DNA from 3 places in the Clostridium sulfidigenes genome. Region 1 is predicted to be linked to each of the others. Evidence: riboswitches for the same ligand, from Rfam matches in the RefSeq annotation. Region 1 holds a riboswitch; each other region holds the start of a gene.

Region 1 (10,236 bases):
CAAATATGTTTCCATTGTATCAAATAAAAATTTTTTCATATATTCTCCTTACTTTAAAATATCTATATATAATTATACCTATAATTCTAATTATATCTACACATAATATAATATATGATTTTCTATAAATGTAATAGAGTTTTATATTTCCACCTGCATAATTTTATTTATTTCATTATATTTAGTTATAAATACTTAGGTATAAAATTTCAGTTTACAATTGCTATTATGGATTTACTGTGTTACTATTAGATGTATTTAAAGAAAAAAGAGAAGAGGAATATGAATGATAAAAACTAAATTTGAAGAACTTGGACTTAAGGATTCCATATTAAAGTCTATAAATGACTTAAACTTTGAAAATCCTAGTGATATACAAGAGAAAAGCATTCCTGTAAGTTTACAAGGTTACGATATAATAGGTCAAGCGCAAACAGGAACTGGTAAAACCCTTGCCTTTGGAGCACCTATTCTTAGCAACATGGGCCCTAAGGGTGGAGCTATCCAAACCTTAATATTAGCTCCAACAAGAGAGTTAGCTATTCAGGTTAGCGAAGAACTTTTGAAATTATGCAAGTATGAAAAGTATAAAATCCTACCAATCTATGGTGGTCAATCCTTTGACAGACAACTTGCTGCTCTAAAAAGAGGAGTAGATATTGTAGTTGGAACTCCTGGAAGAATATTAGATCACATTAATAGAAGAACATTAAAACTTCAAAATGTTAAATTCTTAGTTTTAGACGAAGCTGACGAAATGTTAAACATGGGATTTATTGAGGATATTGAAAGTATCCTATCTAACTTAAATGAGGAAAGACAAACGCTTTTATTCTCTGCTACAATGCCAAGACCAATAAAAAACCTATCTAAAAATTACATGAAACCTGATGCTCAACATATTGTAATAGCTAAAAAATCCATGACTGTATCCAAAATACAACAATCATACTTTTTAGTTAACTCATCTAATAAATTTGATTCACTTTGTAGAATTTTAGACGTAGATAATCCAACTACAACAATAATGTTCTGTAAAACTAAAAAAGGTGTAGATGAGTTAGTTGATGCTTTACATGGTAAAGGCTATAGTGTTGAAGGTATGCACGGAGATATGAAACAAAGCCAAAGAATGAACACATTAGCTAAATTTAAGAGCGGACAACTACATTTCCTTGTAGCTACTGATGTTGCAGCTCGTGGAATTGATGTTGAAGATGTTACTCATGTTATTAACTATGACTTGCCACAAGATATAGAATCTTATGTGCATAGAATAGGAAGAACTGGAAGAGCTAATAAAGAAGGTATTGCTTATAGCTTTGCTTCAAGAAAAGAAGTTTCTTTTATAAGACAAATAGAAAATCATACTAAAAGTAAAATAGTTAAAAAAGACATTCCTACTTTAGCTGATATATTCTCTGCTAAATCTGGAAGTTTAATAGAAAACATTGGGAATGTATTACAAGAAGACTCATACAATACATTCTTACCTATGGCTAAAGAGCTAATAAATGAGTATGGTGCTGAAGATGTTACTGCTTCTTTACTAAAACTAATGTTTGATAAAGAATTAAATTGTAACTATGCTGAAGAGTCTGTAGATGTAGATGATACAACAAGATTATTCTTATCTATAGGTAAGCTCGACAAGGCCAGAGCTAAAGATGTTATTGAATTTTTAGATAACACTGCCGGTGTTAAAGGTAAAGAAATTGGAAGAATTGATATCCTTGATAAGTTCTCCTTTGTTGATGTACCTAGCAATCTTGTAAATATAATATTAGAGAATTCTAAAGGAAAAATGTTTGGTAAAAGAAAAGTAAACATTGAAATATCTAATAAAAGAAAATAGATTTGCATCTAATATATAGTCAAAATGCGGTATTTTACATAATACTGCATTTTTTATTTTTTTACTAAATATTGTATACCTATAGAAAATATAATGTTAAAATATAGTAAATAATATTTTAAAAGGAGGACATATGAAGATTTTAAATAAAATTCTATTAATAGTATTATTAATTTTCTGTGTTGTTCTAAGTGGTTGTAATAACAATAATAAATATGAAGAAGCCTCCTCTTTCACTGATGGCCTAGCAGCAGTTAAACTTAGAGGTCTATGGGGATTTATTGATACAGAAGAAAATCTAGTTATAACTCCAACCTATGAAGAAGCACATTCATTTTATAACAATATAGCCCCTGTAAAAAAAGATGGATTTTGGGGTGCTATAGATAAAAAGAATAATGTGATAATTCCTTTTGATTATGAAGAAGCTACTATTGTATCTGATACTCTCATTTCTGTTAAAAAAAACAGTAAGTATGGTTGTATAGACTTTAAAAACAATATAGTAGTTGATTTCGTATCTGAAACCCCAATTTCATTATATAATTGTGGAGAGGAAAATATAGCCATTATAACAGAAAACAATTACCAAGGCTTTATAGCTTTAAATACTAATTTAAAGGTAGAGCCCAAGTATACTGCCATAATGCCTAACAATTCTATAGTTCATCTTGAAAGTAACGGAAAATTTGGTTTTGTAAATCTAGAAAGTAAAACTATAGTAGAACCTAAATATTCTTATTACTTAAGCTTCAATGATGATTTAGCTCCTGTAGATATAGATGGAAAGTTTGGTTATATAAATACTAAAGATAAAATGATAATTAAACCTATTTACGATGGGGCTGATTCATTTATTAATGGACTAGCTACAGTATATCTTGATGGTAAGACTGGATGTATAGACAAGAATGGTGATGTTGTAATTCCATTTAAATATGATTATATAAACTCCTTTTGGGAAAGTGATGTTTTGCTAGCTTCCTTAGACAACAAGGTTGCTCTTATGAATACTAAAGGAGAATTGCTCTTTGAACCTAAGTTTGAATACATTGAATTAGGTTCAGGAGATGATATGTTTGCTGCTAGCTATGTAGATGAAGATGGTAACCGTAAGAATGTATTTATAAATAAACAAGGTGAAATTATACTTAACACAGACTATACTGAAATTTATCCATTCTATGATGGCTTTGCTACCATTTATAAGTCAAGCAAATGTGGTATCTTAGCTTCTAATGGAATTGAGGTAGTTCCTCCTATTTATGATGAGGTTTATAATATTGATTCATCTAGAAATATATTTCAAGTATGCCTAAATGGTAAATGGGGTCTTATAGATAAAACCCAAAAGGAAATTTTAAAATGCGAATATGATATTATTGACCCCTACAATGAAAATATCTTTTTAGTAAGTAAAGATAATAAATGGGGGCTTTATAACAAATCCTCTAATAAGTTTACAGATATCATATATGATGAAATCACTCCTTCCTTCGGGGATATAGCTCCTATATCTGTAAAATTAGATAATCAGTGGTTTTACATTGATGAAGATGGTAATAAACTAAAGTAATTTTTAAATCATAGTTATATGAAATATTTTATAATTACACTAATACTTTAAAGAATATATAAGTTTTAAAGGATGCATGATGGATATATTTATTATGCATCCTTTTCATATCTCTCTAAAGCTCTCATAAAGTTACCCTCTACTAATTCACTTAACTTTTCAATAATCTTATGAGAATCTTCCTTCATTCCACCATTCATCCACTGAATTACCAAACCTGTAAATGCTAAAGTATAAAAATTTGCAATAAACTTTTTATTGTCTTCTGTAGCTCTCATATTCTGAGAAACTTCATTAACTACTCCAATAATTAAATCATAAGTAACTGTGTAAAGATATGAATCTAGGTGATTCTTTCCTAAAGAATTTAAAGTATTCATGCAAAATCTTCTATTGCTTTCTATATAGTTGAAAATCTTTTGAAATCCATCAGTCCAGGTGTTATAACTTCTGTATTGTGATATGCTTTCTACGGCTTCTGTTTCATAAATCCATTCCAGTAGATTGTATATATCTTGAAAATGATAGTAAAATGTTTGTCTATTTAATCCACAGTTATTAACTATCTCTTTAACAGATATCTTATTTAAAGGTATAGAATTCATTAATTCCTTCAAAGATTTAGCTAATGCTTTTTTTGTTATTATTGAATTTGACATAGGTACTTATTTCCTCCCTATGGATTTTTTCATCTTTACATTTACTATACATTATATTATCCTTTTAATCCATTAATTTTCTATTACCCCTCTTTAAAATTTATAAATATTTATGCAACAATAAAAGCTATCTATAAAATAGTTAAACCTATTAAGTTAACCGATTTATAGATAGCTCTATGATTTATAATATTATATGATATACTTAAGTCGCAATAACATTATAAATGTTTTCTTTTATAATAATTTACTGTTCTATTACTTGATGAGCTCCAACCTTTACAAATTCTTGAGCATCAGTATTAATAAGTTTTTCCATCCAATCGTTACCTGCATTTGTAGGAACAGTAACTCTAACTGTCATTTTAATAAAATCTCTAACTTCCATTCCATTTTCATATACTCTATTAGGAACATTTGGATCTAATTTTGCATGACCATGCTGAGAAGTAAAGTTTACCATCTCAAGCTTTAAACCATCAACTAATTTAGGGTTAAATTGCACTGTTGTATCTGCTTTTAGTGTTCCGTAATTAGCAACTATTATGTCTCTTTCGAAAGTATCTCCTGGCTTAACATTTTCATAGCTTAATGTCTTTCCACCATCTTTGTCAACTACTTCTGTAACTTTTGATGTGGCCTTCCAACTATCAGCATTGGCATCTGTAGCCCAATATGCTTTTACATCTAGTTTACCCATTGTGATGTTTACTTCATTTTTTAATGAATCACTATCAGTAAAATAAGCATAAGTACCATATCCTCCTACCCCTGTTGTAATTGCTGCTGCCATTAATAATGACACAATTTTAATTTTAGTTTTCAATTTAAATTCCTCCCATAAAATATAATATTTATTATATAATGGTGTGGATTCACTATTAACTCCATATTCACTAAGTGACCATATACAGTGAATACTTCTTCGCTCCCTTTATAACCCTTTTGAAAATGTAAAATTAAATTTTAAATAATATTAATAAAGTTAACTATTCAATACTTTTTTTCTTTATTCTAAGCAATTTAACTTCTTTAAATATTTCCTTTAAAATATAGTACATAATTATTATCCAAGCCAACGCTAAAAATTGAATGCTTTGCATTTTACTTATTATAAATCCACATTTAGGTATTTTGAAACAATACCTAGATATTATCTGACCAGAACTTATTTGATTCTCATCATTAACTTTATTAGCATCACCTTTAGTAGTAAAGGTAGTTCCATTTTCATCTTTTTGAACTATTCTATGTGTTACTAACATATTCCCTACTTTAAATGTAATAACATCGCTAACCTTAAGTATAGATGCATCTTTTATTTTAGCGCCAATTATTAAATCTTGTGAGTAAAACTCCGGATTCATACTTTCTGATAATACATTTAAATAAGTATAGCCAAGTATACTTGGTACATATTCCTTATCAACTCTTATTTTTAAACTTTGAATTATAATAGTAAACAATAATATAATTAATACATAACTCACTGTTTTTTTTGCATACTTAAATATTTTTTTTAAAATATTCTTATCCTGTTGTTTTCTTTTTTCTTTTCTCATTATTTTTAATTTCCTTTCTACCATAAAATAATTTTAATAAACTATTAAATATGAATACTTTAATTAGAATAGCTTAACTACTTACTCTAATTATTTAAAGGAACCCATTCAACCCATTCAAGAATAATATATATTAATTTACATATAATGTATTTATATACTTATATTACCTTCTACAACTATCATTGTCAACATATTTTTGTTATTATATACCATTTTCAAAAAAATAAAAAGTTACCCTTTCACAAAAGTTTCAAGGTAACTCTCTTGCGTATATAAAAACATATAAGGTATATAAAATATGAATCTATTGCTTACTTTATAATATTACCATTGCTTGTAATAGTAATCTCAGTATATGGTACAATTACCTCTGAAGTAAGCATGGCACTTTTAACTGAAGCTACTATTCCTGAGCAGCATGGCACTTCCATTCTAACTACAGTTATACTCTTTATATTGTTCTTCTTAAGTATTTCAGTTAATTTATTCTTATAATGTTCATTGTCATCAAGTTTTGGACATCCTATTACTGTAACTTTATCCTTCATAAAGTCTCTATGGAAATTCCCATAAGCATAAGCTGTACAATCTGCTGCTACTAATAAGTTAGCATCCTTTAGATATGGCGCACTAGTATTTATTAAGTTCAATTGTACCGGCCATTGCATAAGCTCAGAGTTGTTTTCAGTAGTATTCTCTCTTTTTTTAGGCATAGTTTCCATAGTGATTATTGGTTTTCTTTCAATGGTTTTAGCCATTGTTCCAGGACATCCACATGGCAACTTTTCTTCCCCACCAATGTTTATATCTTTAATCTCTTTAGACTTATTATCTAATTCTAAAATTCTTGTCTTTACTGCATCATCATCATATTCATCCGCTTCTCTTTCTATAATCTCTATAGCTGCTGTAGGACAATTGGGTAAGCAATCTCCTAATCCATCACAATATATATCGCTAACAAGCTTTGCCTTTCCATTAACTAATTCTATAGCTTTTTCATGACAAGCCGTAACACATAATCCGCAGCCATTACACTTTTCTTCATGAATCTTAATTATTTTTCTCTTCATAACAAATCCTCCTAAACCTATTATTTAATCTCATTTAGCATATTTCTCAAAATTATATTTTTTAGCACACTTATTTTTTGTTTATTTTCAACACCAAGTTTAAAATAAACTATATTTACTATATCTTAATTATAACTAGATATCCATAATAGGTCTGTAACTTTTGTTACACAACTAAATTTTTATTTATCTTACTAATTTTCTTGTTAAGGTACCTATTCCTACCCCCATCATAATTACTCCTACTATCATTTCAGTATTTGCAACTATATAAGAAGCTGGTATTGGCGTTTCATTATCAGACCCTAGCCCTGTAAATAATTCAACACTTATATTTATACATTGATTCATTTGACTTAGAAATTCATTGAAGCTTTTTGGTAAACCTATACCCCACCAGTAACTAATTATTTGGCTTTGTGATGAATATCCCAAAGTCAAATACATAGTTGCAAAAATTAGTATTAAAACTAAAGAGGTTATTAATGGATATAATATTCGTTCTCCATACCCACAGGTAAACCAATAAATATAAGATATTGTTTTAGGTAATAGCTTTTTCAAGCTTTTTCTTTGCATATTCTTACAAAGATAATAGTATTCTCCAAAGTTGTTCTTCAAATTATTTTCATTATATTTATCAGCAATGGTTTCATATACTTCATATATCCCTTCATATTCATCCTTAGTTTTTTTCTTTGGCTGAATTTTATCAAAAAAAGTTTTTGGATCCAGTTTGCTTTTTAACTTATCATTAAATTCTAAATCCTCAATGTAAGTTGATATTATTTTTCCTCCTGATAAATCCACATCAACTAAATTAATTCTTTTCATATAAGAATTTATAATTATAGCATTAGACATATCTGTAAGTTCAAAAGATGTATGTTTAAGTTCACATTCATCAAAAATTAAATATGTAATATTAGAACTTAAAAACTTACAATATAACTTACACCTTTCAAAGATGCAAGATAAATTATCCTCCTTATTTAAAGACGGTACATTATTAATTTCTTTCAAAATCATAGTGCAATTTTCGAAAATTACTCCTCCCCCCCCAAAGTCACACTCTATGAACCTACATGCAACAAATGTGCAATTTTTAAACTTTATATTATAAAATTTACACTCTATAAACTCAGTGCATACAATATTTTTATCAGTAATCTCTAAAAAATACCCCTCATTTTCAGTTGAAGAATTATTTATAGTTCTATCTTTAATGCTTCTAAAACTATACTCTTCATCTGGTTTGATACTAATTTTGTTCTTATTATTTTTTATTTCACTAAATAGTTTCTTATTATTTTCTATTCTTTTATATAGCTCTTCCTTTCCCTTAAACACTTCTTCTTTAAAGTTTATATAAGGCATAAAAGTCCTCTCCTTTAAACATCTACTATTTTTTATACTAATACTACTTAGTATGATACCTTTATATAAGAATTACTCCTGTGCCTATATAGCTATTTTATTTTTCATCATAATGCTTTTTAAAAGAGAAAATAAAAAACTGCATCATCCTTAATTATCTGAGTTAATTTTATTACTCTTTAATTACAAGGCTGAAACAGTTTGTTTCAAATTCTATTTCTTTATAATTTTAATTTTTTTCTTAGGCACCTGAAAATAAATAATAAGTCAAAGATGGGAAGTATATTTTGAGTTAGACAAGGAAACAGGTTCCGCAGATAGTAGCACTATCTAAGGGTTCTGTTGACGCAGTATAACACAAAATAGACGAGTATTCTGACTTACTTATTTTTTGAAGATGCCTTACATAGATATGCTGCCATAATTGCTGTTGCTGGTACAGTTAGAATTATTCCTATAGTTCCTGATAGCCCTTGAATCAGTTCGGTACCAAGGATATCTAAATTCAGTAACCTATTAGCTGTCATACTGGAAGAGTATAATAAAATAAGTATGTTTATAGCTCCTCCTGCAAATGCTAAAATTAAAGTATTAGCCATAGTTCCTATTATATCTTTACCAATATTCATACCACTTTTAAATAATGCTTTTATACTCATAGTCTTATCTATGGAACTTATTTCAAATATAGATGAGGATATTGACATAGCTACATCCATAACGGCTCCCAATGCAGACACAAGAATCCCTGCAAAAAATATACCCTTTATTTTTAGATTAGTCGTTTCTGCTATATACATTATACTTTCTACCTGTGACATGTTTATTCCTGAGAGATTTGTGGTTTCACCAAATATGTAGGCAAGTATTCCTGCTATTAAAACTCCTATTAAAGTTCCTAATATAGCCGACAATGTTTTCTTATTTGTTCCTGATACTAGCACTAATGTAATTGATGTACTTATTATAGCTATTATTATAGCTGATATTATAGGACTTACACCTCTTAGCATTAATGGTACCATTAAAAATATTACGCATATCATTGTAAATAGTAATGCTACTATAGATTTTAAGCCTTTAAATCCTCCAACCAATAATATTACTAATAAAAATATAATAACCATAATAGATAAAGAAGTGCTTCTCTTAAAGCTAGATATAGCCACATCATTAAGCTTATCGTCCATAAAGTACATGGCAACTATTACCCTGTCACCTTTTTTAACTACAGTATTATATAGTCTACTTACATTATTAGTTATTTCATATTGATTTTCCACATAAGGACCATTTAATATTTTAACTGATACCTGTTGATATCCTAGTTCTATTTCTTCTATATACTTATCATCTTGCAAATTTTCTTTAATAACATTTACTATTTCTGCTTCATAATATTCTACTCCAGTACTTAGCTTGTCCAGCAAAAATCCATTAGTAAATATTAGTTTCGATGAAAAAACAATTAATATTCCTAATATAACGGTTACTGTTATTGTTATAATATCCTTCTTGTATTTATTTATATTCATTAATAACCCTCCTCTCACCTATTTTATTGTAAGGGGCTGTTTCAAACTTACTTTGAGTCAGCCCCTAAATTTAATGTCTAATTTTATTTTTTACTCTGCTCTGTATTCTCTCCTTTGTTTTTTCTCTTAAATAATAGAGTTATTCCTCCTCCAATTACTAAAACAGCTATAACTATTAGTACTATTGAAGAACTATCGCCTCCCGTTTGAGGTAAGTTTGAAGTGCTATTTCCTGAATTACTTGGTTTGTTTGGTTTGTTTGGTTTATTAGGTTTATTAGGTTTACTTGGATTTTCTGGTTTTTCGTTATCATTTTCACCTGGTTTTTCTTTATCTATTACAGTTACCTTTCTTGTCATAGTAGTATTATTTCCAGAGCTATCAGTTATGCTGTAAGTTAAAACATACTCTCCAGCCTCACTTATATCTACTGAACCTGTAATTACTATTTTTGAAGTTATATCTCCATCCTCTTTATCCGTAGCAGTTACACCTGATTTAGGATCAAAGTTATCTCCAACCTTTATTGTTATATTCTCAGCTCCATTAATCACTGGTTTTTCATTGGTTTCTTCACTTGGAATTAATATAATTTC
Region 2 (10,236 bases), on a different contig from region 1:
GATAATGGGATAGAAGAATATAGAGGAATAGATTTTAGTCAAGAAGCAATTAAATATGCTAAAATAAGAAATGATAAGAATAGAAATTTATTTAATATAGATAATGCTTATACTACAACTTTGTTTAATGAAAAATATAATACTGTTATTATTTTTGAAGTTTTAGAGCATGTGGATGGAGATTTGAAAATATTAAGTAGAATTAGGGAAGGGTCTACAATTTTATTTTCAGTGCCTAATTTTTATTCTGATGGTCATGTTAGATGGTTTAATTCTAAACAAGAAATTATTGAAAGATATAAAGAATACGTAGAGTTTAAAGAGATATTAAGTTTTTCAGTTGGAGGAATGAATAAGATTTTTTTAATAAAAGGAAAAGTTGTTGCTAAGACGAATAGTATAAGTTAAGCGAAATGTTAAAAATGTAATAACACATTTTTATTAGATAATAAATGATTAAATTGAATAGAGGATTTTTCATTTTTACTAGAAAATATTATGTAGAGTAGGTCAAATAAAAAGTAGAAGTCTGAAATATATATGAATTTCAAAAAAAATTAGGATATGATTAAGAAAATCATATCCTGATTTTTATATTAGAAAAAGACAAGCATATTTATTAAATACAATAGAGAATTAAAAGATTAAGGTAGTTAGATGACATTAAATATAATTGAAATACTGCATTAATTAAAATAAGAGAGGTATAAAATAGTAAGTTGATTTAGTAGAAGTATACTAAATAGAATGAATCTATTAAAAAAGATAGGAGTATGATATATGAAAATTTTATCTATAATAGGTGCTAGACCTCAATTTGTTAAAGAAGCAATTGTACAAAATGAAATAAATAAATTCAGTGATATAGATGAAATTGTTGTACATACTGGTCAACATTATGACAGTAATATGTCAGGAATTTTTTTTGATGTTCTAAATATTAAAAAGCCAAAATATAATCTTGGAATTGAAGCATCAAGTCATGGTGAGATGACAGGAAAAATGCTGATTGAATTAGAAAAAATAATGTTAATAGAAAAACCAGATATTGTTTTATTGTATGGAGATACAAATTCTACATTAGCAGGAGCAATTGCAGCGTCTAAACTAAAGATTCATATAGCACATGTTGAAGCAGGGCTTAGACAAGAACCCAGAGATATGCCTGAAGAAACTAATAGAGTATTAACAGATAGGATATCTAGTTATTTGTTTTCGCCAAGCTATTTAGGGGTAGAAAATCTAAAAAATGAAGGAATAATAAATAATGTGTATTTTACTGGTGATGTTATGTATGATATATTTTTAAAAATGAAACCTAGATTTGATTATTCTATACTGGAAGAATTAAATCTTAAAAAAAATGAGTATATTATGATGACTTTACATAGAGATTTTAATGTAGATGTACACAAAAAACTGGAGAAAATATTAAAAGAAGTTAATAAAGTTTCTAAGGAAATACAGGTAGTCTTACCTATTCACCCAAGGACTAAAAAAAGAATAAAAGAATTTGGATTGGAAGACTTAATATCAAACCTAAAGATAATAGAACCAGTAGACTATTTGAAATTAATGGGATTAACAGAATATTGCTATAAAGTAGTAACAGATAGTGGTGGATATCAAAAAGAATCCTATTTTTTGGGTAAAGAGGCATGCGTAGTAATGCCAGATACAAGTTGGAGAGAATTAGTAAATTATAAACTTAATACATTATCAGAAGAAGATATGATTTATTATAATGTTATGAATTCTAAAAAAGTAGAATATGTTGAAAATATTTATGGAGATGGAAAAGCTTCTGAAAGAATAATTTCAATTTTAAGAGAGGAGAAAATAGGAATTAGGCAAATTCAGTATAATGAATAAAGTGTAAGTTCAACTAAGTTTTTCATGAGAATACAGGATGGAATAGAAGTTTAGGTAAAGATTTGCTAGGGGGGAGGCTATTTTGCATTATAAACTAAATACTTTATATTTTAGTGCTACAGATACAACTAAGAAGGTAGTATCTAGTATAACAAAAGGAATTTCAGAAGCTATGAACTTAAAGGAAAGCATAAATAATATTGATTTTACTTTACCAAAGATAAGGGAGAAATCTGTATCTTTTTCAAAAGATGATATTGTTATTGTGGGAGTTCCAGTTTATGCAGGGCGAGTACCTAATGTGCTTTTAAAGTATTTAAATTCTATTAAAGGTAATGGTGCGTTGGCTATTGCAGTAGTGGTTTATGGAAATAGAAATTATGATGATGCTTTAATAGAGTTAAGGGATATATTAGAACTAGATGGTTTTCAGGTTATTTCAGGGGCTGCATTTATAGGACAACATTCTTTTTCTAAAACCTTGGCTAAGAATAGACCTGATGAAAAGGATATGGATATAGGTAGAAGATTTGCTGATGAAATATATAGTAAAATTGTTGCTGAAGAAGGTGGACAGGTTCTATTAATAAAAGGACAAAAGCTTTATAGAAATTATTATATGCCTAGGGATGAAAAGGGAGAGCCTATTGATATAAGAAAGGTGAAGCCCAAAACTAAGGATAGTTGTATAGATTGTAAATTTTGTGCTAGTGTTTGTCCCATGGGCACTATTGACCTTTATGATGTGACTAAAGTTAATGGAATTTGTATTAAATGTTGTGCATGTATTAAAAAATGTCCTGTAGAAGCAAAGTATTTTGATGACAGGGGATATTTAAAGCATAAAGAAGAATTAGAAATCAATTTCATACATAGAAAAGAACCAGAATTATTTTTGTAAATAGATAATTGTAAAAAGCATTAATGGCTAAGAATAGCTGTTAATGCTTTTTAAACGTCATGAAGTTTATAAAAACCCATAAAGTTATTATAATAAATATCGATAATATTATTAATTTTAATTATATATTGCTAAAATTTTGTGACAGAGGAGATTAAATTTATGAAAAGTTTAAAATGGAAAATAACTACTATTATTCTTACTATTATTATAATAATTTCGTTGTCTATGATGTTTATGGGACTTTTTAAGTCATTTAGTGTTACTAAAAATATTATAAACAAACAATTCGAGGAAACAATAGATTCCGGGTATAGTATGCTAGATATTTATCTTAAGGAACAGTTTGGTACATTAAGTCTTAATGATTATGGGAAACTTATAGACTCTAATGGTAAGCCCATTGATGGTGACCATGAGTATATTGACGAATTGACAGAAGGTATGGATATACTTGCCACTGTCTTTGCTAAGTCTGGTGAGGATTATGTGAGAGTTTTGACTACAATTAGAGATGATAAAGGGGAACGAATTATTGGAACAAAATTGGATGCTGGTGGTAAAGCCTATGAAGAGATTTCAAAGGGTAATGAATACTTTGGAGAAGCTGATATTTTAGGCGAAAAGTATATGACAAAGTATGCACCTATTTTTGGTGATAATAATGAAGTCATAGGTATTTATTATGTTGGTAAATCTATAGAATCTATTTTGAATATATATAATAATGGGGTATTATCTACCATAAAATCAGTAGTTATAGTAATTGTTATTGGACTGCTTATATCTGTTGCTATAAGCTATGGCTTAGGAGTATCAATTACAAAACCTATAGTTGCTTTAACTAATACTATAAAAAAACAGTCAAACTTAGACTTTAAACTTGATGAAAATGGAAGCGCTATAAAATATATAAAGAGAAAAGATGAAATAGGTGTTATGTCAAATTCTCTTAAGGTTATGGAGGACAATGTAAGAGACTTTGTTATAAAAACTTCAGAAGGTGCAGAAAAGGTAGTGGCAACTTCCCAGGAACTAACAGCAACAGCGGAGCAATCAGCCATAGCTTCTGAAGAGATATCAAGAACTATAGAAAATATAGCTAGTGGAGCAAGTAGCCAAGCTCAAGATACAGGAGAAGCGGCTTTAAGTGTAGAAGAAATGGGTAGTTTACTAGAAGAGAATAAAGAATATACAGAGGAATTAAATAACGCTGCAAAGGATATAGAAAAGGAAAAAGAAGAAGGTTTTATTATATTAAAAGATTTGGTATTAAAAACGGGAGAAAGTAATAATGCTTCTAAACAGGTGTATGAAATTATAATAAGTAATAACGTAAGTGCAGAAAAGATTGAAAAGGCAAGTACAATGATTCAATCTATATCAGAACAAACAAATCTACTTGCTTTGAATGCAGCTATTGAAGCAGCAAGAGCAGGCGAGCATGGAAGAGGTTTTGCCGTAGTAGCAGAAGAGATAAGAAAACTTGCTGAAGAATCTAATAATTTTACAGGAGAAATTAAAACTGTAATAGAAGAGTTAAAATTAAAATCTGAAAATGCAGTAAATAGAATGAAAGTAGTAAAAGGGATAATTGATTCCCAATCTGAAAGTGTAGAAAAAACTGAAGAAAAATTTCATAGAATATCAAATTCTATAGAAATAACTAATAATGTTATAGATAAGCTTAATGAATCATCAGAAAAGATGAATGAAAATAAAGAAAAACTAGTAGAACTAATGCAAAATTTATCGGCAATAGCAGAAGAAAATGCAGCAGGAACTGAGGAAGCTTCAGCAGCTATAGAAGAACAATCAGCAAGTATCGAAGAAATAGCCAATGGTAGTGAAGGATTGGTAAATATTATAGATGAACTACAAGGTATTATCAATAAATTTACAGTATAAATATTCCTTGGGGTCAGACCCCAAGGAAAAAAATTCCACGGGGTCTGACCCCGTGGTAATTTTTTCAATTAAATCTGGTCACAGGCACTTGTGAAAGAACGGAAAAGCATTAATGGTTAAAAATAGATGTTAATGCTTTTGCTAATCATAAAGTAATTAATAAAAAGTGACGATAAGTAAAATGGATTTAGTTGTCAACATAGTTTGAATAAATGGAACTTTATTCCACGGGGTCAGACCCCAAGGGAAAAATTTCCTGGGGGTCTGACCCCATGGAAATTCGTGGGAATTCGTGGGAATTCGTGGGAATTTGTGATAATTTTTGTGAGGAGTGAGATAATGAGATTAAGTAGAAATATGTCCGCTATGAGGATATTTAATAGCTATACTAAAAATTTAGTAGCTCAGTCTAAGGCTTATGGTAGTATTAGTTCAGGTAATAAGATACAGACCTATAGAGATGATCCTAATGCTAAGGCTAAGAGTGATAAGTTGAAGTTAGAGATTAGAGGTCTTCAAATGGCCACTAGAAATATTCAAGATAGTGTAAGTCTTATGCAAACCATGGATGGTGGTATGCAAAGTATAAGTGAATCCTTGCAAAGGGCTAGAGAACTTATGGTTCAAGCTGGAGGAGCAACTACACCGGAAGATAGAGCAGTTATTCAAAAGGAAATAGATCAAAATTTAGAACATATAACTTATACTGCAAATAATACGGAGATGAATGGTGTAAAGCTGTTAGCTGATAAAAATAATCCAGGTGATACAGTGGATCTACTTATTGGAGCAACTAGTGATTATGTAACTAAACTGCCAACATATAATTTAACATCTACAGGACTAGGACTTGTGAATGCTGATGGTAGCAATAAAATAAGTGTAGAGAATATGAATGATGGATTAAAACGCTTAGATGATGCTATAGATAAGCTGAGTTCTGGAAGAGGAAAGTATGGAGCTCTAAGTAATAGAATGGAGTCTACTGCAGATTATACCAGTGAAATAGCAGGTAAGGTAGAAGGGGCAGAAGGTGAAATTACTGGTACTGATATAGCACTAGAAATGGTTGAATATGCTAAAAACTCAATTTTAGTGGAATCAGGTATGGCTATGATGGCTCAAAGCAATGAATTTCCACAGGATATTCTACAAATATTGAGCAATGTATATCCTAATAGGTAGAGAAAAGAAATTTCATGTAGCAAATAGGGAATTTTAAGTAAAAAGTAAAAATTTTCAGTTTAAAAGGTTGAATGGAAGAAAAATATAGTATATAATGCAGATATGTGAAAAAACTAAATAGGCAAAACTAACGAAAGTTAGTGACGCAAAGCTATAGGGGCTAAGCCTAAGGGGATGCCAGCCAGTTGCCAAAGAGTAAGTATACTTTTTGTTTTAGGTATTATAGAAGTAAATAATATTTTTATTTTAACCTTGTTGTAATTAAAAGCTACTCTTTTTGAGTAGCTTTTTATTATATAAATTTTACAATTTATTGTAAAAAATTACAAAGGATTTTGTAAAATATACTGAATTGTAAACAATTACTTAGTTTCATGTTTTTAAAGAGTATTTTACATAAAATAACATGTAACCATTATTATTCAATATTTACCATACTATATTTTACTTATAATTAAGTTTATAGACTTATTTCTATTTAACGTAAGATTAAAGCATAAAAAATAAAAAAAAATTCGTAGGTCTAACAAAAAAAAGAAGGGATTTAAGTATTTATGTCTAATTTATAAACATCAAGTATGTTTTTATGGAAAATGGAGGTATAAAATGTCACAAAATCAAGTATATGGATTGCTAAAAAAATCTATGAATGTAACTGTTGAGGCTAATAAAGTTATTGCTAATAATATTGCAAATGTAAATATAAAAAACTATAAGAGATATTATGTTCCCTTTGAACAAGTGATGGAAGAATCAAAAGCAAATGGTAATTTGAAAACTACAAATGAAAGACATATAGGCATTGGGAACAAAGATGTACAAGTTAAAAGAGATGACAGTGCATCTATGCGAGAAGATGGTAATAACGTGGATATTGAAACAGAAATGACAAGTCAAGCTGCTAATACTATGATGTATGAATCTTTAGTTAGATTTGCCAGTGGAAAGCTAAATAGTACAAGTAGAGTTATAAAAGGAGGGAACTAAAAGTGGAGGCATTTAGAGGAATGAGAATTTCAGCTAGTGGTCTTACTGCAGAAAGATTAAGAATGGATACTATCTCTTCTAATATTGTTAATGCAGGAACTACAAGAGGAAAAGATGGAAAGCCTTATGTAAGAAAGATTGCTATGTTTCAAGAGAACTTAAAGGAAGCCTACAATAAAAGCAATGGAAAAGTAGAGGACAAGTTAAATGGGGTTAAAGCAGTTGGCATTGTAGATGATGAATCAGAACTTATTAAGGTGTATAATCCAAGTCATCCAGATGCAGATGAAGAGGGATTTGTAACTATGCCAAATGTAAATATCTCCAATGAAATGGTGGAGCTAATAGCATCAAGTAGAGCTTATGAAGCCAATGTCAATGCAATGAATGCACAAAAAAGTATGTTTTTAAAAACTTTAGAAATAGGTAAATAAAAGATGGGAGTAGTACTTTATGATGAACAATTACATACCAAATGCAACAATTTTTCAAAATGAGCTAAGGGAAATTTATGGGGTAAAAGAAAAGGATACTGAAGAGAATAGCGCTTCAAGTGGCACAGGATTTGCAGCTGTTATAAAGGATGAATTGCAAAAGGTCAACGATCTACAAGTTGAAGCAGATAATAATGTAACAGGATATATTGCAGGAGAGAAAAGTATCCATGAAGTAGTATTAGCTACAGAAGAGGCATCTATGTCCCTAGAGCTTGCTATTCAAATAAGAAATAAGCTAGTTGATGCTTATAAGGAATTTAATAATATGCAAGTATAATGGGGGTAAGGATTAGATGAGTAAGCTATCGGAGCTAATGAAGAAGATAAAAGATAAGTGGAATTCCATGTCGAAAACTAGAAAGATAGCTTTAGTGATAATTGCGGTGGTGACTTTTATAGCAATAGGAACACTACTTTATGTATCACTTAAACCAAAGTATACAGTTTTATTTTCAAATATGGATTCCCAAGATTCAGGAAAGATTATAGCCAATTTAGAGGGCAAAGGAACTAAGTATAAAATAGAAGGAAATTCCATCTTAGTTGAAAAGTCTCAAGTAGATAAACTGAGAATGGAAATGCTATCAGAGGTTCAAATAACAGAAGGAAGCCAAGGCTTTGAACTTTTTGATGAAGGTAGCATTGGGGCTACAGATGAAGAATCAAGAATAATGTATCAAAGAGCACTTTCTGGAGAACTTGAAAGAACTATAAAGGGTTTTGAAGAAGTTGAGGCTGCAAAAGTAAATTTAGTTTTACCAAACAACTCAGCCTTTGTAACTAAACCAACTCCTGCTAGTGCTTCAGTAACGGTAAAGTTAGTGCCAGGAAATGAACTTTCACCAGAGCAAGTTAAAGCTATTGTACACTTAGTAACAGGTAGTGTGGAAAACTTAGATAAGGAAGACGTTACAATAGTATCAGACAATCTAAAGTTATTAACGGAGGGTTTGTTTGATAATGAAAAAGGAACCCAGGCTACTAGTACAGAAAATCAAATTGATTCAACTAAAAAAGTTGAGAAAGAATATGAGAAGAAAATCTTAAATGTATTAGAACCAATATATAAAGATAATGTAAAAGTATCTGTAAATGCACAGCTCAATTTTGACGCTGTAAAGCAGAATAATGTTACATATGATCCAAAGGGATCCGCAGTAGTAAGTGAGCATATTATTAAAGACAATAGTAAGGGTACTGAAAATACTTCAGGAAGTACTGTGGATAATAATATGACTAATGAGCAAGATGCAGAAAAAGATACTGAAAAAGCAGGCTATTCGGAAGAAACAAGAAATTTTAATAATACTAAGAGTGAAGAAACAGTTGTGAAGGCACCAGGTCAATTAGAGAGAATTACAACATCTGTAGTTGTGAATGGAGATATAGATAATGCAACTAAGAATACTATAAAAAGTTTAGTATCTGATGCCATTGGTTTTAATGAGGCACGAGGTGATGGAATTTCAGTTGAAAGTTTAGCCTTTAATGATGATTATAAAACACAAGCTGAAGAAGAAATTAAGGCTATGAAGGAAGCAGAAGCAAAATCTAGAAGGATTAAGCTTATTGCTTTAGGAGTAGGAGCAGTTATAGCACTTATACTTATTATTGTAGTTGTTTCTATTATTAGAAGTAAGAGAAAAGAAGATGATGAAGAAGATGAAGAGGCTATAGAAGGACTAGATGTAGTTATAGGAGATGAAACTTTAGAAACAGTGGCGGATTTATACAAAGATTTAGATTTAGAAGCGGAAACTGAAAGAGAAAAGATCATGAAAGAAGTTAAAAAATATGCAGAAAAGAAACCTGAACAGGTAGCGGATATTATAAAATCATGGATGACTGATGAAGAAGGGAGATAGTAATGGCTAAAACAGAAAAATTTACAGGTATTCAAAAGGCAGCAATATTATTTATCTCTTTGGGACCAGATGCATCTGCAGCAATAATAAAAAGATTAAATGAAAGAGATATACAAAAGATAACTTATGAGATTGCTAATATGTCATCGGTTAGAGCTGAAGACAGACAAGCTGTTTTAGATGAATTTATGGAATTAAATAAGGCTAAGGATTATATTCTTGAAGGCGGAGTAGAGTATGCTAGAAGCGTTTTATCTAAAGCTTTAGGAACTCAAAAGGCCAACGATATTTTAGAGAGAGTTACAGAGTTTTCACAGCAGTTTAGACCTTTTTCTATTGCTAGAAAAGCTGATGCAACTCAGCTTATGAATGTAATTTCAGGAGAACATCCTCAGACTATAGCATTAATACTTTGTCATCTACAGCCGGACAAAGCGGGACAGATAATGTCTGCACTTCCATCTGAATTACAGAGTGAAGTTGCTTTTAGAGTTGCTACTATGAGTAATATATATCCGGTGGTAGTGAAGGAAATTGAAGAGGTATTAAATAGTAAGTTATCTTCAGTGGTTACTAGTGAAAGTAGTGTTATAGGAGGAGTTCAATCTTTAGTTAATATACTTAACCAAGTTGATAGGACTACAGAGAAAAACATTACAGAAGGTCTTGAAAGGGAAGATATGGAACTTGCAGATAAAGTTAAGGAATCTATGTTTGTATTTGAGGATATTATTACTATCAATGATGTGGAAATTCAAAGAATTTTACGTGAGGTTGATAATAAGGAGCTATGTATGGCTCTAAAGGGTACTTCAGAACAAGTAATAGAAACTATATCAAGAAACCTTTCAAAACGTGCAGCAGCTACATTGAAAGAAGATATGGAATTCTTAGGACCTGTAAGACTTATGGATGTTGAAAAAGCTCAACAAAAAATTGTTGCTTTAATTAGAAGACTAGATGAAGCTGGAGAAATAACAATTGTAAGAGGTGGAGACGATGCACTCATCTTATAGGGTAA
Region 3 (10,236 bases), on a different contig from region 1:
TGTTTCTTTTATTGTATATTCTCCATAAAGAATATCCTTAAACAACACAGTACCATCTTCTCCTGATACAGAAGTTTCAATTTCTTTACCCTCTGAATCGTATAATGTAAATTCTGCTCCTTTTAAAGGTTTCTTATCTTGATCTAATTTTTTAACTTGAATCGAAGCTCTAATTCTTGTGTTAGACACACTTTCAGGATTTGCTTTTACAGTTTTATCATTTTCAATTATATTAGCAGTTAGTATTTCCTCTAAAATAACATATCCCTCTGGAGCTTTTGTTTCCTTTATAGTGTACTTGCCATACTCTACATTTTCAAATTGTACTTTTCCATTTTCATCACTTATAGCTGTTGCTATAGGATTTTCAAACTTCGTATCAACTTCTTTATAAATCTTGAATTCTGCTCCTTGTAATGGGTTTTTATCTTCGTCTAGCTTAGTAAACTCTATACTTCCTCTAATTTTTGTATTAGATATACTTTCAGGGTTCGCTTTTACTACCTTTCCATCTTCAGTTATGATAGCAGTTAGTATTTCGCTTGAAAGAAGATATCCTTCCGGAGCTTTTGATTCTTTTATAGTGTACTCTCCATACTCTACATTTTCAAATTGTACTTTTCCACTTTCATCACTTATAGCTGTTGCTATAGGATTTTCAACCTTTGTATCTATTTCTTTATAAAGTTTGAATTCCGCTCCTTGTAATGGGTTCTTATCTTCTCCTAGTTTAGTAAACTCTATGCTTCCTCTGATTTTTGTATTCGAAATACTTTCAGGGTTTGCTTTAACTAATTTACCATTTTCGGCTATAATAGCAGTTAGCGCTTCCTCTGAAATAACATACCCTTCTGGAGCTTTTGATTCTTTTATAGTGTACTTACCATACTCTACATTTTCAAATTGTACTTTTCCACTTTCATCACTTATAGCTGTTGCTATAGGATTTTCAAACTTTGTATCCATTTCTTTATAAAGCTTAAACTCTGCTCCTTGTAATGGGTTTTTGTCTTCACCTAATTTATTAAACTCTATATTTCCTCTAATTTTTGTATTAGATATACTTTCAGGGTTTGCTTTTACTATCTTTCCATTTTCAGTGATAATAGCAGTTAGTATTTTCCCTGAAGGTATATATCCTTCTGGAGCTTTTGTTTCTTTTATTGCATACTCTCCATACTCCACATTTTTGAAATTTACTTTTCCATTTTCGTCACTTATAGCTATTGCTATAGGATTTGAATAGGAAGTGTCTGAAATCATATAGAGAGTAAACTCTGCTCCCTCAAGAGGGATATTATTTTCACCAGTTTTAAAGAATTCAATTTCACCTTTAATCTTTTCATCTTTATAATTATATGTTATATTCTTTTCATCTTTAGTATTTTTAAGTTGAAATTTATACAATTCACTACTTAATGTATATCCTGTTGGAGCAACCTTTTCTCTAACGTAATAGTCTATATCAAACTTCAATTTACTAAATACAATCTCTCCAGTTAAGTCTGTTGGTTCTGAAGTTTTTATAACATTTTCATACTTATCAAGAAGTTCAAATACAGCTCCTTCCAGTTTAATGTTTTCGTTATTTTTATCTACTTTTGCAACCTTAATGCTACCAGTTTCGCCAACTCCACCACCGCCAGCACCTTGGAATATAACATCAACATTTCCTGAAGAAGAAGTTCCCTCTATTCCTGTACCTTTAAAGGATATAGCGTTAGTAAATGGTGACTTACTTTTGTCTACTACATCAGTTCTAAAGGTTAAAATATATGCTTCTTCAGTTGGAGAAGGTAATATAAAGGTAAACTCTCTTGTTTCAGCATTATATTTTACATTTCTTTGATTTAAAACAACCTCTTCCCCTTTTTCAAGGTTTCCATTAGATTTTAAAATCTGCTTATACAGTTTTATAGATGTGGTATCAAGTTCAAGTCCCTCTTGAAGGATATCTGTTAAAGCTGCATCCTTAATTAATATTTTGTTAGAGTTAATGGTTACATTCCAATCAATATAAGAATTACCTCTTTCATAGATAGCTTTTTTATCTATTAAAGTACTTTTTATAGTACCTTTTCCTGTACTTTCTACACCTCCAGGCACTAAATCAGTTATTAGCTTTGCAGTATTCTCAACCTGCTTTTCTCCATTAGTGTTAAATATAGAGGTATCTGTAATTTTAGTCTTAAAAGTTATTATTTGCTCATCTTTGATTTCACTAGGGAAATTATATCTTAAGGTTTTGGCAGTTTCATCATAAACATAATTTGATGGCTCTGCAGGAATTCCATTAATCAAAACAGAATTAGGAACAAACTCCTGCCCACCCTTAATATTATCTATTATATAAGCATTAGGAAGAATCATTTTATTTTTATTAACTACAATCTTCCAGGTAATTTCTCTTGTTACATAGTCATAATCACTACTAGACTTATTTATAACTTCACTTTTTAAATACTGCCAATTAGAAGCATTAGATTCTTTAATATTGTCCCCTGTTAATCTAGCTTCATTGTAATAATTTTGATTATTGTAACTATATCCTTCCATATTTCCTGCATAAACCTTGGGATCTGTTACTTTTGTTCTAAAGGTTATTGTATAAGTTTCGTTAATATTACCATTAAAGGTATAAGTTAATGTTCCAGTTTTATTAGCATCACTCTCTGCTGCTTTCACATAGTTAAAACTTCCTCCTGGAACCTCTTTATCTATAGTAGCAGAACCATCTACATATTCTTGTCCTAATCTTATTTCATCAGTAACCACTGGATTTTTTATTGCTATCTTATTACTATTTATAGTAACCTTCCAAGTAATTTCTCCTGTAGCTGGATTATATCCTGCGCCTTGTTTAGAAATAATGCTAGTAGGTACTCCAACGCCCTTTTCATCTGAAGCATCGCTTGGTACTCCATCACCAGTTAAAGTTGCTTTATTGTTATAGGTTTTCCCTGTATTGGAATTAAAGGCATCTCCATCAGTTACATCTGTTGAAAATTGGATTATATGTGACTCATTAATAGCACTTGGGAAAGTATAGGTAAATTTTTGTCCAACTAAAGAATAATTATCCTCAGTTTGGTTTCCATCCATCTTAACACTACCATCTACAAAAGTTAACCCCTCTGGTATATCATCAGTAACTACAGCATTTGGAATATTTTGAGCATTGTTATTTACATAAATAGTCCAATTAATTCTCTTTGCCTCTACATCGTACTTTCCATCTTTTCTAATAAAGTCTGTATAAATAGCTACTGATGCCTCATTAGATTCTACAAAAGTTCCATCATGATTAAAGATTGCTTTATTCTTCTCATATACCGTAGCTCCCTCAGATTTAAAAACTTCTGGATTTACTACCTTAGTTTTAAAGGTAATTACTTGCTCTGTTTCTATTACACTTGGAAATTTATAAGTTAATCTATTATTGTTATAATCATAGTTATAATTTGCTGTATCTGCACTAACTCCATTTATAGTAACAGAACCAGGTATAAACTGTTGTCCCACTGAAATGTTGTCCACAATATCAGCATCATTAACCGTGACTCCTTCTGTATTCACAATTACTTTCCAAGTAATCTCATTTTTAGAAGGGTCATAACTTCCGTACTTTATAGCAGAAGCATCAGGAACTTCCGGTTGCTCAAGGTTTACGTTAATTATAACAGGAGAAGAATTTCCTCCAATTTCAAATGTAATAGGTACTGGACTAGGTCCTCCTATTTGGTCAGGATCAAATTGAGTATCAATAAAAAAGAATCCTGAAACATTGGAATTATTCTCTGCAAATTCATTAAAAGTAATGGTAACATTACCATCAGTTTCTATTTTAACATTTGCAATTGTATCACCATTATCAAGAGTAATAGGGAAATTTAGTGTACTTATTATTTGGATTTCCTTAGGTATTTTCAAAGTATAAGTATCACCATTTTTTACCGTCCCCTGATTTGGTATAGTAAACTTATAGGTTAGTTTTACCTCTTCATTTTTACTTATGGGATTTGATGACTCATTTATAGGATTCCCATCATTACCTGTTAATCTTACTTCAGTAATAAATGGGAAATCTCCTGTAATATCCATAGCACTAGCTTGCATTGTAGGAACAATATTTAAAACTTGACAAACTACAATAACTAAAGCCATAAAAATAGATACTCTCTTCTTTACCTTAGGTGCAGACATAAATTTCTTCTTTTTCATAATTCTCCTCCTTAATAATTTTTTTCAATAAAAAAGACCGACCCTATACCAATCTTATATAAATATAAGATTGGTTATAAAGGTCGGTTGCACTACTTACTCCATATATACAAAGTGCCCAAATTAGTATATACTTCAATGTTTCCTTAAAACTATTAGAAAATTGTATTTAATATTTTTGGAACAAAATTAAATCAATCTATGCTTAAGTATAAAAACAGATAGTTTGTTCTTTAGTTTGGGTATGGATTTAAATTTCTTTTTTAATCTTCCTCCCTAATAATTTTTTGTAATAAAAAAACCGACCCCATGCCAATCTTATATATAAGGTTGGTTATAAAGGTCGGTTGCACTACTAACTCCGTATATACAAAGTGCCCAAATTAGTATATACTTCAGTGTTTCCTTAAAACTTATAATAAAATTCACTCAATGATTTATAAACGAAACCAAATCATGTAATATTTATTATTTTTTAATATATTTTACTATTTAAGTATAGCTCTATATTTAGTATTTGTCTATACACTTTTTGGGGTTTTTTATACTAATATTTTCTATATCCAAGTTTTAAACTTATATAACTAAAACCGACCCCATGCAATCTTATATAAATATAAGATTGGTTATAAAGGTCGGTTGCACTACTAACTCCATATATACAAAGTGCCCAAATTAGTATATACTTCAGAATTTCCGTAAAACTTATAATTAATTAATCTACTATTTTATAAGAGGATATTAGCACAAGTAGATATAACAGTCAACAATTTAATTGCATAAAATACATAATTATCTATAAATATGACTAAAAGTAACATATGTATGTTTATTGTTTTAACATATAATATTGTATACATTAGCAATATTAAATTTTCACCTAAAAACAATAGGCATGAAACATTGATAACTCAAGCTTCACACCTATTTAAATTTTATAATATTATAATTAGGGGATAATTATAAGTATTAACTTTATTATTCTACTACTAAAGTAGCTTGCATTGTTTGACCCTTTCTTACGAATTCTATAGGAATACTATCTCCATCACTGTAGGCTTCTTTTTCCTTGTTTAATTCTTCAACGGTCTTAACATTTTTCTTACCTATTTTAGTAATTACATCTCCAGGTTGTAATCCTCCCTTTTGTGCTATACTAAAATCTTCAATACTTTGAATATATATACCAACCGGCAAATTATATTGTTTTGATAAATCTTCTGTTATATTTCTAACTGCTATACCAAACTTTATTTTTTGTTTTACTAAGGTATCTAATTTTTCAGTGGCATCATTTATTGGAATTGCAAAACCTATTCCCTCTACTCCAGTAGAGCCTATCTTAGCTGTATTTATACCTATAACTTCACCTTGAGAATTTATTAATGGTCCTCCACTATTCCCTGGATTTATAGCAGTATCTGTTTGGATAAGGTTCATTTTTTCTCCACCCTCAGTTAATGCTACTCCTCTATTAACAGCACTTATAATTCCTGTTGTTACAGAGCCTAGATATTCTTTTCCAAGTGGATTTCCTATGGCTATAACTTGTTCTCCTGCTTGAAGACTATCAGAATCTCCTAGTTCTACTTTACCTGGCATTTCAACATCATCAGTGATCTTAACAACTGCTAAATCTGCATCTTCCTGATAGTTTACAACCTTAGCACTTACCTCTTTACCTGTACTAAATATAACTTTAACTTGACTAGCATTTTTAACTACATGATAGTTTGTAAGTACATAACCATCATCTGAAAAAATAAATCCTGAGCCAATGCCTTCTTGTTCACCCATATCAAATCCAAATACATTAGTTGAAACTGAAGTGGTTGATACACCAACTACAGCTGGGGAAACCTTTGCTACTACTTCTGGTATATTCATACTGCTTATAGGATTAATATTTGTTGTTGTTCCACCGTTATTTGTTTTTGATTTAGCTTCCTTAATTGCTGATTGTATAGTGCCTCTCATAGCTCCATAAGTAACACCTGTACCAATTGCTCCTCCTAATATAGAGCATATTAGAGCTATAGCTATATAAGATTTAGCTGAACCTTTACCTTTATTCTTTTTATCTTTTTTCTTTTTTTCTTCTTCTTGCCATGATGAAGTATTAACTTCATTGAATTTCAAGTCATCATTTGTTGTATATTCTACATCTTGAATCACAGTGTAGTTTATATTGTCACTAGTATTATTGTCATTATTATCTTTATTAATACCGGTATTTTCATTTAAGTTACTATTGCTATTAATTTGATTATTATTTAATTCATTGTTATTTAATTCATTGTTATTTAATTCATTGTTATTTAATTCATTATTGTTTATATCTTTATCCATATTAAATCTTCCCCCTTATTAAAAGTTAATTTGTTTACTTTTCTTATCTATATATATTATTATCAACACTTATGTGTCAGTTAAGTGACTAAAATATGAATGAATTCTTAAATGTCCTTAAAGGATTAAAATTTGAAAATACCCTATATGTAAATATAATATTCTAAAAAACTACTAAAGCCTTATAGCTTCAGTAGTTTCCTATGTGAACCCTAAATTAACTTAGAGGAAGAATAAATTCTTCCTCTAAGAAATATTAATATAATCTTTTCTTAGCATAATCTCCGTAATCATTACCATGATCACTCATGTCTACTTCATCTATAATGGAGTCAAAGTCAACTTCACTTTCGCTTTTTATATCTTCATTTAAATCATCAAAAGCAATTTCTTCACTAGTCTCCATATTGTAATTTCTTCGACTTCTTGTCTTTGCAGCTTCTATCTCAGCTTCTCTTACGTTTTCCCAAACTGAATCAGACATAGGGGTTATGCTTCTAAAATCACCAAAATAGTTATGTGTATCTGGTGGATATATTGGTCTTGATTTATCATTACTCATATTATATCGCCCTCCTCAATCACTTTACTATAGTGTGTATTAAGGAGTTAATTTTTATGTATGAGTATTATAAATGTTAGAATTTTTTATTTTTCTGCATAAAGAGTTATTATCTTAACTATAGTTTCTACTGCCTTTTCCATAGAATCTACAGGAATGAACTCAAATTTCCCATGGAAGTTATGTCCACCTGTAAATATGTTTGGTGTTGGAAGTCCCATGAAGGATAATCTTGCTCCATCAGTACCTCCTCTTATAGGAACTATAATTGGCTCGATATCAAGAGCTTTCATTGCTTCAACAGCTGTGTCTACTACATGAATTACAGGTTCTACTTTTTCTTTCATGTTGTAGTATTGATCTTTTACTGAAATTTCTATAGTTCCTGCACCATATTTTTTATTAAGAAGTTCTACTATTTCTTTAATTAATGTTTTCTTTTCTTCAAAGGTATTTCTAAAGAAATCTCTTATGATATAAGACATAGTAGTCTTTTCTACAGTTCCTACCATATCGCAAAGCATGAAGAAGCCTTCATATCCTTCTGTGTATTCTGGTCTTGCATTAACAGGTAATAATCCATTTAACTCCATAGCTATTTGCTGAGCATTTACCATTTTATTTTTAGCACTTCCTGGATGAACATTTCTTCCGTTAATAACTATTTCCACACCAGCAGCATTGAAGTTCTCATATTCGATTTCTCCAACAGCTCCCCCATCTACAGTGTAAGCAAAGTCTGCTGCAAATTTTTCTACATCAAAGTGATCTGCACCTTCTCCAATTTCTTCATCTGGAGTAAATCCAACTTTAATAGTCCCATGTTTTATATCTGGATTTGCAATTAAATATTCCATAGCAGTAACAATTTCTGATATACCAGCTTTGTCGTCTGCTCCTAATAAAGTAGTTCCATCTGTTGTGATAAGCGTTTTTCCTATATAGTCATTTAATTCAGGAAAATCTATTGGAGATAAAACTGTATTTGCATTTAATTTAATATCTCCACCTTCATAATTCACCATTTGAGGCTTAACATCTTTACCTGAATAATCCGGAGCAGTATCCATATGAGATATGAACCCAATAGTTGGTATTTTTTTATCTGTATTAGCAGGCAATGTAGCCATTACGTAATTGTTTTCATCAATAGTAACATCACTCATGCCGATTCTTTTTAATTCTTCAAATAAAACTTCACCTAAAACTCTTTGGCTAGCAGTACTTGGAGTTGTTCCCGTAGAATCACTTGATTGTGTATCATACTTAGCATATCCTAAAAATCTTTCTATAACTTTTGACATAATATCGCCGCCTTTTTAAAATTTTATAAATATTTTATATTGTTTGTCATATTTATTTTGTCCCATAACCCTAGTATATAAAACTCTAATTTTTTTTACAAGTTAATAAATTGTATATATCTACTATTTATCAATTTTATTTGTTATAATAATCATGAACAAGCTATGTCTATTCCATGCTAACATAATGTATTATATTGAATAATTTTAATTTAATACAATACATTCTAATTTATAAAAGACAAAATTTAGTTATAAGTAATTGGAGGGTAAGATAATATGTTAGATTTTAATAAAGCCTTAAGCTTTGAGGAGTATGTAGAAAAACAACATGCCAAATATGGAAATATCCAAGATAAGACCTATGCAGACACTGAACTTTCTAGTGATACTAAGGAACAAATAAAAAAACTAGACAAGGTTGTTCATGCTGCAATATTTACAGAAGGTTTTTGCCCTGATTGTATCGTAACTATTCCTTTCGTACAAAAACTTTCAGAAGAAAACCAAAACTTAAAGGTTCATTTATTTCCTAGAACAGGTTACGAAGGCTTTCTTGAAGAAGCAGTAGGCTGCAAAAGTATTCCTGCAGTAATCACTTTTACTGAAGAAATGGATCCTAAGGGTGCCTATGTAGAAATGCCTAAGGAGTTATTTAAAAAACTTCCTGTAATCTCTAATGATGAGAGAAAAGTTCTTGTTGCAGAATATAGATCCGGAAAATACAATGATTTAATAGAAAAAGACCTTTTAGATATAATACTTTAATTTTGTGATACATTTTAAAACTCATTCCTATATTTATTCATATATGGATGAGTTTTTTGTATTAATATTATATATGTTAATTATTAATGGGGTGATATTATGGGTTATAAAACAGAAATAATAACAAAGGATAAAATAAAAACTTCTAATTGGAGTGGGGGAACTACTAATGAAATATATATTTATCCTAAAGACTCTAATTACAAAGATTTAAACTTTAAATGGAGAATTAGTTCTGCCACTGTAGAGTTAGAACACTCCACCTTCACTAATCTTCCAAAAGTTTATAGATATATAACAACTTTGGAGGGTTCCATGGATCTTTGTCACAATAAAGGTCCTCTAATTCACTTAGAACCTTTTGAAGTTCATGGATTTTCTGGAGATGTAAACACAGAAAGCTTTGGTACTGTTACAGACTTTAATTTAATGATAGGACCTGGATGTGATGGGGTAATGAATGCACTAACTTTAAGTGAAGGTTCTTTACTAAAGCTGAATTTAAACAAAAGGAAAAACAGATACTCTTATCATAATTATATATTTTTCTCACCTAATTCAGACCTAACCCTCACAATAGATGGGAACAATATATCTCTACCTAAAAATCACACCTTAATCATAGAAAGTTGTGAAAAAGATAGCCTTTCTTCCATAGAAATTGCCTCCTCACAACCTTGCAATATCATTAGTATAGAAGTAGGCTTTTAAAAGTTATTTATTCAAATCTATGGCTCTGTTGAAAATTACAGTGATAAAATATAAATCTAATTTTTATAAAATATGGAGCATGTACTTTAATATAGGTACATGCTCCATATTTTTAGTCTCTACAGACTTGCTACTCCCATTTCTCTTGCTATTCTCATAACTTCCTCTGCTACTTTGCCTGACACTCTCTTGTCTAAGGCATTTGGTATTATGTTCTCTTCATTTAACTCTTCTTCTGGAATTAGGTTTGCTAAAGCTCTTGCTGCAGCTAACTTCATTTCATCGTTTATTTCTGTTGCTCTAACTGTAAGAGCTCCCTTA

Evidence for each region. A riboswitch is a leader RNA that binds a small molecule or an ion and turns the genes downstream of it on or off. The one in region 1 is predicted to bind cyclic di-GMP.
Region 2: linked by a shared signal. The riboswitch ahead of flgB (flagellar basal body rod protein FlgB) and the one ahead of ACTNBA_RS11090 (TasA family protein) in region 1 are both predicted to bind cyclic di-GMP.
Region 3: linked by a shared signal. The riboswitch ahead of ACTNBA_RS03350 (SpaA isopeptide-forming pilin-related protein) and the one ahead of ACTNBA_RS11090 (TasA family protein) in region 1 are both predicted to bind cyclic di-GMP.

The regions. Positions count from the first base shown of each region.
Region 1 covers NZ_JBQHQR010000008.1:81,916-92,151, forward strand. The annotation lists gene ACTNBA_RS11070 (M16 family metallopeptidase) at 1-39, opposite strand, end outside; gene ACTNBA_RS11075 (DEAD/DEAH box helicase) at 287-1,855, shown strand; gene ACTNBA_RS11080 (WG repeat-containing protein) at 1,989-3,431, shown strand; gene dhaS (dihydroxyacetone kinase transcriptional activator DhaS) at 3,524-4,090, opposite strand; gene ACTNBA_RS11090 (TasA family protein) at 4,338-4,916, opposite strand; cyclic di-GMP riboswitch class II at 4,948-5,032, opposite strand; gene ACTNBA_RS11095 (signal peptidase I) at 5,080-5,652, opposite strand; gene ACTNBA_RS11100 (ATP-binding protein) at 5,967-6,728, opposite strand; gene ACTNBA_RS11105 (pentapeptide repeat-containing protein) at 6,915-8,105, opposite strand; gene ACTNBA_RS11110 (YibE/F family protein) at 8,486-9,640, opposite strand; gene ACTNBA_RS11115 (CehA/McbA family metallohydrolase) at 9,724-10,236, opposite strand, start outside.
Region 2 covers NZ_JBQHQR010000004.1:324,889-335,124, reverse strand. The annotation lists gene ACTNBA_RS07205 (glycosyltransferase) at 1-408, shown strand, start outside; gene wecB (non-hydrolyzing UDP-N-acetylglucosamine 2-epimerase) at 781-1,872, shown strand; gene ACTNBA_RS07195 (flavodoxin family protein) at 1,952-2,773, shown strand; gene ACTNBA_RS07190 (methyl-accepting chemotaxis protein) at 2,936-4,681, shown strand; gene ACTNBA_RS07185 (flagellin N-terminal helical domain-containing protein) at 5,021-5,866, shown strand; cyclic di-GMP riboswitch class I at 5,977-6,059, shown strand; gene flgB (flagellar basal body rod protein FlgB) at 6,473-6,853, shown strand; gene flgC (flagellar basal body rod protein FlgC) at 6,856-7,287, shown strand; gene fliE (flagellar hook-basal body complex protein FliE) at 7,307-7,627, shown strand; gene fliF (flagellar basal-body MS-ring/collar protein FliF) at 7,644-9,215, shown strand; gene fliG (flagellar motor switch protein FliG) at 9,218-10,231, shown strand; gene ACTNBA_RS07155 (FliH/SctL family protein) at 10,215-10,236, shown strand, end outside.
Region 3 covers NZ_JBQHQR010000002.1:303,988-314,223, forward strand. The annotation lists gene ACTNBA_RS03350 (SpaA isopeptide-forming pilin-related protein) at 1-4,221, opposite strand, end outside; cyclic di-GMP riboswitch class II at 4,294-4,375, opposite strand; cyclic di-GMP riboswitch class II at 4,554-4,635, opposite strand; cyclic di-GMP riboswitch class II at 4,846-4,927, opposite strand; gene ACTNBA_RS03355 (S1C family serine protease) at 5,200-6,570, opposite strand; gene ACTNBA_RS03360 (hypothetical protein) at 6,827-7,132, opposite strand; gene pepT (peptidase T) at 7,219-8,436, opposite strand; gene ACTNBA_RS03370 (thioredoxin family protein) at 8,716-9,204, shown strand; gene ACTNBA_RS03375 (HutD/Ves family protein) at 9,304-9,915, shown strand; gene ACTNBA_RS03380 (NAD(P)-dependent malic enzyme) at 10,035-10,236, opposite strand, start outside.